Regions from separate parts of the Microbispora bryophytorum genome, predicted to be linked through region 3. Evidence: riboswitches for the same ligand, from Rfam matches in the RefSeq annotation. Region 3 holds a riboswitch; each other region holds the start of a gene.
The links. A riboswitch is a leader RNA that binds a small molecule or an ion and turns the genes downstream of it on or off. The one in region 3 is predicted to bind cobalamin.
Positions count from the first base shown of each region.

Region 1 (3,266 bases), on a different contig from region 3:
TTCCAGGGCGCGCGGTCTGGTTGGAGGCGCGGTTGGCGGCGTCCTTGAACGTCATCCAGCCGTTGCCGGTCTGGGCGAGCGTGCGCATCATCCGGGCGTACAGGGCGCGGGCCGGCACCTGCCGGACGTGCCGCCCGGCGGCCTCCAGCTCGCGGTAGCGGGCGTCGAACGCCTCGCCCCACAGGTCGGTCAGCTCGGGGGCCTCCTTGGGGTCGAACAGCGACCACGTGCCGTCCGCCTCGACCCGGCGCATGAACTCGTCGGGCACCCAGTTGGCCAGGTTGAGGTTGTGGGCGCGGCGCGACTCCTCGCCCGTGTTGTCGCGAAGCTCCAGGAACTCCTCGACGTCGGCGTGCCAGGTCTCCAGGTAGACGCACGCGGCGCCCTTGCGCCTGCCGCCCTGGTTGACGGCCGCCACCGACGCGTCGAGCGTGCGCAACCAGGGGACGATGCCGTTGGACAGGCCGTTGGTGCCCCGGATCAGGGATCCGCGCGAGCGCACCCGCGTCCAGGCGACGCCGATGCCGCCGGAGTACTTCGACAGCCGCGCCACCTGGCCGTACCGCTCGTAGATGCTCTCCAGCTCGTCGCGGGGCGAGTCGAGCAGGAAGCACGACGACAGCTGCGGCCGGCGCGCGCCCGAGTTGAACAGCGTCGGCGAGCTGGGCAGGTAGGCCAGCGTGGACATCAGGCCGTACAGCTCGGCCGCCTCGGCCACCGTGTCCGACAGGCCGCAGGCGACGCGCAGCAGGAAGTGCTGCGGGTGTTCGAGCACGCGCCGGGTGACCGGGTGGCGCAGCAGGTAACGGTCGTAGACCGTGCGCAGTCCGAAGTACTCGAACCGGTCGTCGGCCGCCGGGTCGATCAACGCGTCGAGCGCATCGGCCTCGCCGGCCACGAACGCGGCGATCGCATCGCCCAGCAGCCCGGCGGCGTGGGCGGCGGCGACCGACTCCGAGAAGGTGCGCACCCCCTCGGCCGCGGCCTCCTCCGCGATCAGACCGCTCAGCAGCCGGGCCGCCCGGCGCGAGTTCTCCGGGTCGGCGATGACCCCCGCCGCCGCCTCCTCGATCGCCTGCCGGACGCCCGCCGCGTCCACCGCGCCGTCCGCTTGGGAGTGGGCCTGCCGTACGGCAGGGGCAGAGGCTACGGAGACGGAGGCGGCGCGGCGCGGGGCGCCGGGTCCGGGATCTCCCGCCGAAGCCCGCGGCCCGCCGCGCTGCCCTGACGCGGGGTCCGCGGACGCGGAGGCCGGGTCGGTGATGGTCATGATGCCTCTCCTCGTCGTTGCGTGTCCCGGCCGGACCGGAGGGGAGGCATGCCGCGGCGCACGCGCACGAGAGGGAACCGTGCCGTGACGAAGCGGCGAGCCCACCCTCGGGGCCCGGCGCGGGGCGCGCGCCCATGCGCGCGCGTCACTGGCAGGTCTTCGGACTCGCGGGCGTCCGGACGGGCTCGCGCCCGCCGGTCCTACTGGCCGTCGCTTCCCGGGCGCGCTCGCGCCCAGTGCTTGCCGACACGGTGCCTGAGGCACAGTGCCGTGTGACGGCGGTCGTTCCCGCTCACCGCTGCGGGGCAGTCCCGGATTCGCACCGGGTTCCCTCTTGCCTCACCCCAGGTGAACCAGCAACGCGATGGATCCTACATCTTGTGGCCCTTCCCGCAAGCACCCCTACAAGTTGTGTTTCTCACCGAACTCCGAGATCATTGAGAAGCAGGGCCGTACGGCGTGCCTCGCCGACGAGCCATTGGCTGAAGTCGTCGCCGTCGAGCCACATCGGCGTCCAGTCGTTGCGGTCGCACAGGCTCCGCCAGCCCGGAGTGTCGGTGACGGCCCGGCACAGGTCGAGCAGGGCGTCCTGCCCTGGTGTGCCGCGCGGGGCGATCAGCCCCGTCCAGTCGGCGTACACGACCCGGACGCCCGACTCCGACAGCGTCGGCGCGTCCACCCCGGGCAGCCGCTCGGCGGAGGAGACCGCGAGCGGCCACAGCCGTCCGGCGCGCACGTGGGGGGCGACCTCGCGCCTGCTGCCGAACCCGAGCGGGAGCCGGCCGTCGAGGACCGCGGCGACGGCCTGCGCCCTGCTGCCGAACGGGACGTAGTCGAGCAGACGGGGATCGGCCCCCAGTCCCCGCGCGGTCATGCCGAGCAGCAGGTGCTCGGAGCCGCGGTCGGCGCCGCCCGCGACCCTGGGCCCCCCGGGGTCGCGCAGCAGCGCGGCGGCGAACTGCTCGAACGTGCGGTAACCCGAGTCGGGCGAGGCGACCAGCACCTCCCACTCCCCCGTCAGCCGCGCGAGCGGGACGGCCCTGGCGACCAGGAGCGGGTCGCGGGCCCGCGCGCAGGCGGCGAGCAGCGCGGGATCGGCGATCACCAGGTCGGCCCGCGGCCCGCCCTGCCGGGCGAGAGCCGTCCCGCCGTCGCGGGCCTCCCGCCTGATCTGTACGGCCCGGGCCCACCCACGCCCCTCGATGAGCGACTTGAACCCGGCGGCGACGTCATCCCCGCAGCCTCCGGGCGGGCCCGGGACGGCCAGGGAGAGCTCCCCGCGGCGTCTTGGCGCCTGAACACCGCACGCGCCCGCCAGGGCCAGGGCTCCCAGCGCGAGGACCGAACGGCGTCGCATGTCGGCACCCTCCTACCCGAAGAGCCCCTTACACGCACAGACTATGAGCAACTACCCCAAGTCACCACATAACGGACGCTACGACTGCGGCGATCGATGGGCGCGTTGGCGCCCCTCCTCGAACAGGAGGCGCAACTGGTGGCCGTGCATGGGCCGCGCTCGCACAGGGCGCCGAGAATGAGGATCCGGACGGACGACACGCGACTGCTCTTGCGCGAGTGGTCCATCCTGCGCAACACCCGTGGATCCGGATCCGGGACGGCGTCAGATACAAAGGCAGCCATGGACGATGTCGTCGAGCACCGTTACGGCCGGGACGACATGCGGCTGGTGAAGGCGTCCTTCCGTACGCATCGTTTCGTTCCTCACGCGCACAGCGAGTACGCCGTCGCGGCCATCGAGCGCGGGGTGGAGGCCGTCCGCTACCGCGGCGCCACCGAACACGCGCACGCGGGCAGCCTGCTCCTTCTCGACGCCGACACCATCCACGCCGGCCGCCCCGGCATCGCCGAGGGCTGGGACTACCGGGTCTTCTACCTCCCGCCGGTGCTGCTGGCGGAACTCGCCGGGCACCGGCCCACCTTTCGCGTACCGACTCCGTACGACCCCCGGCTGGCCGCGCGCCTGATCCGGCTGCAC
Region 1 is NZ_JBICTF010000003.1:792,950-796,215, reverse strand. Features, by position in the region: gene ACGFIB_RS12845 (ribonucleoside-diphosphate reductase subunit alpha) at 1-1,270, opposite strand, end outside; cobalamin riboswitch at 1,404-1,643, opposite strand; gene ACGFIB_RS12840 (Bug family tripartite tricarboxylate transporter substrate binding protein) at 1,689-2,627, opposite strand; gene ACGFIB_RS12835 (AraC family transcriptional regulator) at 2,910-3,266, shown strand, end outside.
Region 1: it holds a riboswitch for cobalamin, as region 3 does, so the genes downstream of both, ACGFIB_RS12845 (ribonucleoside-diphosphate reductase subunit alpha) here and ACGFIB_RS19820 (CbtB domain-containing protein) in region 3, are expected to answer to the same signal.

Region 2 (3,266 bases), on a different contig from region 3:
GCGATCGTGTCGGCCAGCACGAGGAACGCCGCGCCGCCCAGGAACGACAGCGGCAGCACGATCCGATAGGACCAGCCGGCGAGCCGCCGGACCACGTGCGGCACCACGATCCCGACGAACGCGATCAGCCCGCTCACCGCCACCGCCGAGGCGGTGGCGAGCGAGGCGGCCAGCAGCACGACGAAGCGCACGCGCGCCGCGCGCAGGCCGAGGCTGACCGCCTCCTCGTCGCCCACCGACAGCACGTCGAGCAGTCTGCCGTGCAGCAGCATGACGACGGTCGACACCACGGCGTACGGCGCGATCATGCGGAGCTGGTCCCAGCCGCCGCCGACGTCGCCGAGGATCCAGGAGTAGATCCGCTGCAGTTCGTCCACCTTGAGCTGCTGCACGAAGGTCTGGACGGCGGTGAGGAACGAGGTGACCGCGACCCCGGCGAGCACGAGCGTCGCGGTGCCGCCGCCCCGGCCCGCCGTGTGGCCAAGCGCGTACGCGAGGAACACCCCGCCGACGCTCCCGGCGAAGGCGGCGATCGGCACCGCGCCCACCCCGGCGTCTCCGCCTATGAAGACCACGACGAGCGTCACCGTGAGGCCGGCCCCGGCCGCCGCCCCGAGCAGGTAGGGATCGGCCAGCGGATTGCGGAACACGCCCTGGTAACCGGCCCCGGCCGTGGCCAGCAGCCCGCCCACGACGGCGGCGAGCAGCACCCGCGGCACCCGGAGCTGGAACAGCAGCCCCTCCTCGACCGGTGCGAGCCCCGAGTGCACGGACACCAGCGGCAGCCGGTCGAGCAGCGCCAGCGCGATGGCGCGGGGCGAGATGCCGGCCGCGCCCGCCATCAGGCCGAGGGCGAGACTGGCCGCCAGTACGACGGACGCGACCAACAGCGCCCGGCCGCGCGGCCGGGCCGGCGTCATCACGCCACCACCGGCCTCACCGCGTCACCGCTCACCGCATCACCGCTCACCGCACCACCGCTCACCGAACCACCAGGGGCGTCCGCGTCACCACCGGCTCAGCTCGCCGCCTTCTGCACGGCGTCGCTGACGGCCTGGGCGAGGTCGGCGACCCGCGGCCCCCAGCGGGAGGCGACGTCGTCGTCCAGCTCCACCACGCGGTCCTTCTTCAGGGCGGACAGGCCGGACCAGCCCGGCCGCTTGGCCAGCGCGGCGGCGTTCTGGCCGCAGCACTTGGTGTCGCCGAGGAAGATCAGGTCGGGGTCGGCCTTGGCGATGAACTCCGCCGACAGCTTGGGATAGCCGCCCGCCGCGTCGGGCGCCTCGTCGGCGATGTTCTTCAGCCCGAAGAGGCTGTAGACCTGCCCGATGAACGTGCTCGACGTCGCCGCGTAGGGCGTGACGTCCAGCTCGTGGTAGTACGTCAGCTCCTTGCCCTTGGGCGCCGCCGCCGCGAGGGCGTCGATCTTCTGCTTGACGCCGTTCGCCACCTCGTCGGCCTTGGCCGCGTTGCCGGTGGCCGCGCCGAGGTCCCTGATCTGGTCGTAGGTGTCGTCCAGCTTGGCGGCGGAGGGTTCGAGCAGCACCGGCACGCCGACCTTGGCGAGCCCGGCGACCACGCCCTCCAGGTCGTTGGCGAGCACCACGAGATCGGGCTTGGCGGCGACGATCGCCTCGACGTTGGGCTTGAACCCCGACAGCGACGTCTTGGGCGCCTCGGGCGGGTAGTCCGACTGGTCGTCCACCGCCGCCACCTGCGCGCCCGCGCCGATCGCGAAAAGGATCTCGGTGGCCGTCGGGGACAGCGACACGATGTGCTCGGGCCTCTTGGCGATAGTCACCGCGCCGTTGCCCGCCTGGATCGTGGCGGGGAAGGCACCCTGACCGGCGCTGTCCGAGGCGGCGGGGGCGGGGGGCGCGGACGTGGCGGCGCCGTCGGTCTGGCCGCAGCCGGCCAGAGCGAGCACGCCCAGCACCACACCCGCGACGGCCGTGCGTACGGGCCTCACGAGGGTCCTCCATCAGGGGGAATGCCGGGAATCGAGGGACCCGCTGGAAGCGACGGATCACCCTTTTCCACGAGGGTCGATTGCGTCGGCGCACAGCGCAGGCGACCTGGCTCGTCCTCGGAGAACGGGGAACCACAGTTGCGGGACAGCGCCGGATTCTCACCGGACTTCGCTGCGCGGCGCGCGTCGGACGCAACGGTACCAATCCCTCACGCCGCGTCCACCCCCGCCCCGTCCTGCACCGCTCAGCACGCCGGGGGGATCAGCCCGGCGCCTCCCCTGGCCCTCCCAGGTCGAGCGCGACCGCGCGGACCGCGTCCACGACGGGCGGGCAGACCCGCGATGGGTTGATCATGCCGCCGGCCTGCGCGTACGCGGGAGTGGTAGGGCATACCCCACCCCGGCGGTAGGGGGTCGCCCATGGCCGGATGTAGGGACCGCGTCGCTGTGCCGGAGGGGGCCGCGGCGGGACGCTTGAGGTGCTCGGCGGGACCGGAACCGCGAGACCGCGAAGCCTCACAGAGCCCGAGCCCGAGCCCGAAGAGCCGAACCCCAGGCTCCGAGCCCCACAGACCCAAAGCCACCAGGATCGAGCCCCACAGGCCCGCGCACCGGGGAACCCCACCCCGGCCCCGCCACCCGCGTGACTCACCCTCGTGGCGGCACGACACAGCGAAGGCGGCCCCCGTGTCCCTGACCATGCTTCCCCCCGCCCCCGAACGGGCCCCGGCCGCGCCACGGGACCGCTTCATCGACGTCCTGCGCGTCTTCGGGATGGTCCTGGTGGTCGTCCAGCACTGGACGATGCCGGTCCTGTCGTACGCCCAGGGACGGCTGACCACGGGCAACGCCCTGGCGGCGATGCCGTACGTCACCTGGATCTCGCAGGTCATGCCGCTGGTCTTCTTCGCCGGGGGCGCGGCCAACGCGATCAGCTTCAGGTCCGCCGCCCGCCGCGGCGGGACATCCCGGGAGTGGACGGCGCGGCGGGTGCGCCGCCTGGCCTGGCCGGTGGTGCCGCTGGCGGTCGTGTGGCTGCCGCTCCCCCACCTCCTGGTGGCTCTCGGAGTGCCCGCGCAACCGGTGGACGTGGCCGCGCGGACGGTCGGCCAGCTGCTGTGGTTCCTGGCGGTCTACCTGCTGGCCGTGGTGGCCACGCCGCACCTGCTGCGGGTGCGGACGAGCGTGGCCCTGCCGGTGCTGGCGGGCGGCGCGGTGCTGATGGACGTGGTCCGGTTCTCCGGCCTGGAGGCCGCCGGCTACCTTAACGTCGCGTTCGTCTGGCTGGCGGTCCATC
Region 2 is NZ_JBICTF010000001.1:615,344-618,609, forward strand. Features, by position in the region: gene ACGFIB_RS02835 (FecCD family ABC transporter permease) at 1-920, opposite strand, end outside; gene ACGFIB_RS02840 (ABC transporter substrate-binding protein) at 1,019-1,969, opposite strand; cobalamin riboswitch at 2,049-2,185, opposite strand; gene ACGFIB_RS02845 (acyltransferase family protein) at 2,657-3,266, shown strand, end outside.
Region 2: it holds a riboswitch for cobalamin, as region 3 does, so the genes downstream of both, ACGFIB_RS02840 (ABC transporter substrate-binding protein) here and ACGFIB_RS19820 (CbtB domain-containing protein) in region 3, are expected to answer to the same signal.

Region 3 (3,266 bases):
CACGTCCCACAGCAACTCGCCCGGCAGGGGCGCCAGCTTGGCCAGGGTGACCGCGCGCACCTCCTGCTTGGTCAGCTGACCGTCCGACTCGTACGCGCCGTCCGCGAGCCCGGACGCCCATCCCGGTGGCTCGGCGTCCGGGACGTCGGCGCAGGTCACCGCCACGATGTTCAGGGCCGGCATCGGCCCGGCGCCCGTCCAGCCGGCGCCTGTCCAGTCGGCCGCCGTGCCGTCGTGGCGCGATTCGGTCGCCGCGCCGAGATCGCCGAGGACGGTGACGCGGCTCGCCCCGTAGCCCCGTTCGGTCAGCAGGGCGGCGACCCGCGCGGGCGTGTCCGCGTCGGCGCTGAGGACGAGGACGCGGCGGCCCGGCGCGAGCGCGGCGGTCAGCGCGGCGAGCGGACGCCCGACCAGGCTGACGGTCTCGACGTCCTCGGCGGGCCAGCCGAGCCGCGCGCAGGCCAGGGTGACCGACGACACGTGCGGCAGCACGCGCAGCCGCTCGGGTCCGAGCAGCCGGGCCAGCGTCGCGCCGATCCCGAAGAACATGGGATCGCCGCTCGCCAGCACCACGACCGCGCGCCGCGCGTGCGCATCGAGCAGCCCCGGCAGCCCTTCGACCAGCGGCGACGGGTACGGCACCCGCTCGGGGGCCACCGACGCGGGCAGCAGCGCGAGCTGCCTGGCCGATCCGACAACGACGTCCGCGGCGACCAGCTCGGCGCGCGCGGTGTCGGTGAGACCGGCCCAGCCGTCCGCGCCGATCCCGACGACCGGCACCGGCCTCATCGAGCGGGCTTCCTGAGCAGGTAGGTGTCCATGACCCAGCCGTGCGCCTCCCGCGCCTGCGCCCTGAGCCGCCGGATCTCGCCCGCGACCTCGCGCACCGGCCCGGCGAGGAGGATCTCGTCCTCGGTCCCGACGTACGCGCCCCAGTAGACGTCCGCGTCGGCGGCCTCCGGCAGGTCGGCGAACGCGCATCCCGCGTCGAGCATCACCACGAGGTCGTCGGCGGCCTCGACGTCGGCGGGCAGGCGGCGGCCGGTCGTGATGTGCAGCGGCCTGGCGACCCTGGTCAGGCTGACGCGGTGCCGCGCGGCCAGCGCCGACACGCTGCTGATCCCCGGGATCACCTCGTAGTCGAACGGCTCCCCGCCCCTGGCCAGGACGTCCTCGACGATGGCGATCGTGCTGTCGTAGAGGGCGGGGTCGCCCCAGACGAGGAACGCGCCGACGCCGTCCTCGGGCACCTCGTCGGCGATGAGCCGCGCGTAGACGCCGGCCCGGCGGGCCCGCCAGTCGGCCACCGCCTCCGCGTAGGCGCCGCTCGTCCGGTCACGTTCCGGGTCGCGGGCCTCCACCGTCCGGTACGGCTCCCGCGCGTGGGCCGCGATCAGCTCGCGCCGCAGCCGCACCAGGCCGTCCTTCTCCGCACCCTTGTCGAGCAGGAAGAACACGTCCGCCGACGCGATCGCCGCGGCGGCCTGGAAGGTGAGGTGGGCTGGGTCCCCGGCTCCGATGCCGATGATGAGGACGCGCTTCATAGGTCACGAGTATGGACCACGGCTTGACGTACCTATGCCGACGGTGCACGCTCTAGAGGACAAATACAGACAGAGGCGACGGTGTGCAGGAACCTGGTGCGAATCCAGGACGGTCCCGCCACTGTGACCGGGGAGTGTCCCCGCTGGTGACCACGGCCGAGACGGCTGGAAGGTCGGGCGACACGATGACCCGGGAGTCAGGACACTGACCCGTTGTCCTCCATCACCGGGGCGAGCGACCCCGTGAGGAGAAGGCACATGGCTCAGCCGGCCATTCCCGTATCCCGGCCCCTGCCGGTCACCATCCCCGTACGCGAGATTCTGCCCTGGGCGATCTTCGCCGCCGTGGTCGGGCTCATCCTGGTCTACTTCGTCGGCGCGGAGCAGGGCGCCACCCACCTCATCAGCGGGCACATCGTGCACGAGTTCGTGCACGACGGCCGCCACCTTCTCGGCTTCCCCTGCCACTGAGGCCCGCCCGATGCCCACCATGCGCGCCCTGCTGGTGCGCGGCATGCTCGTCGGCCTCGCGGCCGCGCTGCTCGCCTACGTCGTGGCCTGGTTCGCCGGCGAACCCCAGGTCGCCGCGGCCATCTCCATCGAGGAGACCCGGGCCGCCGCGACCGGGGAGGCCGCCGAGCCCGAACTCGTCAGCCGGATCGTCCAGGAGACCGCCGGCCTCCTGACCGCCCTGCTCGTCTACGGCGCCGCACTCGGCGGTTTCTTCTCCATCGCGTACGCCTTCGCGCACGGCCGCCTCGGCGCCCTCGGCGCCCGCGCGACGGCCCTCGTCGTCGCGTCCGCCGGATTCGTCGCGGTGTACGTGACCCCCGTCCTGAAGTACCCGCCCAATCCCCCGGCCGTCGGCAACCCCGACACCATCGGCCGGCGGACCGCGCTGCACTTCACGATGATCCTGATCGCCCTGCTGGCCGCCGCGGTCGCGGCGTACGCGGGCCGCGCCCTGTCACCCCGGTTGGGCGGCTGGAACGCGACCCTCGCGGGCATCGCCGTCTACGCCGTCCTCGTGGGCGTCTCGTACGCCGTGCTGCCCCGGATCAACGAGGTCTCCGGCGACTTCCCCGCCGACACCCTCTGGTGGTTCAGGGTGTCGTCGTTCGGCGTCCAGTTCGTCCTGTGGGCCGCCATCGGACTGCTGTTCGGCGGCCTCACCGAGCGTTCCCTGCGCCAGGGCGCCCGCGCCGGGGCGCGAGCGCATCCGGCCGCGACCGCCTGACTCCGCATCAGCCGAGGGCCTCCAGGAGAGAGGTGAGGGCCGGTCCGAGAGGGACGTCGAAGGTCATCAGCGCCTCGCCGTCGCCCCGGGTCGGCCCCTGGTTGATGATCGCGACGGGGATCGAGCGGGCGGCGGCGTGCCGGACGAATCGATACCCGGACATGACGGTCAGCGAGGATCCCAGGACGAGCAGCAGACCGGCCCGCTCGGTCAGCGCGTAGCACTCCTCGACCCGGGACGGCGGCACGTTCTCGCCGAAGAACACCACGTCGGGCTTGAGCACGCCGCCGCAGCCCCCGCAGTCCACCGTGCGGAACGTCTCGATCTCGTCCACGGCCAGGACCGCGTCGCCGTCGGGGTTGATCACCGCGTCGGTCACCTTCGTGCGGGCCGGCCAGCCGGAGTTGGCCGCGCGCAGCCGCCGGTCCAGCCCGTGCCGCGACGTGCGGTGGCCGCAGGTCAGGCAGCGCACCCGATGCAGACTG
Region 3 is NZ_JBICTF010000005.1:510,171-513,436, forward strand. Features, by position in the region: gene cbiE (precorrin-6y C5,15-methyltransferase (decarboxylating) subunit CbiE) at 1-789, opposite strand, end outside; gene cobF (precorrin-6A synthase (deacetylating)) at 786-1,544, opposite strand; cobalamin riboswitch at 1,609-1,772, shown strand; gene ACGFIB_RS19820 (CbtB domain-containing protein) at 1,803-2,015, shown strand; gene ACGFIB_RS19825 (CbtA family protein) at 2,026-2,781, shown strand; gene ACGFIB_RS19830 (NAD-dependent protein deacetylase) at 2,789-3,266, opposite strand, start outside.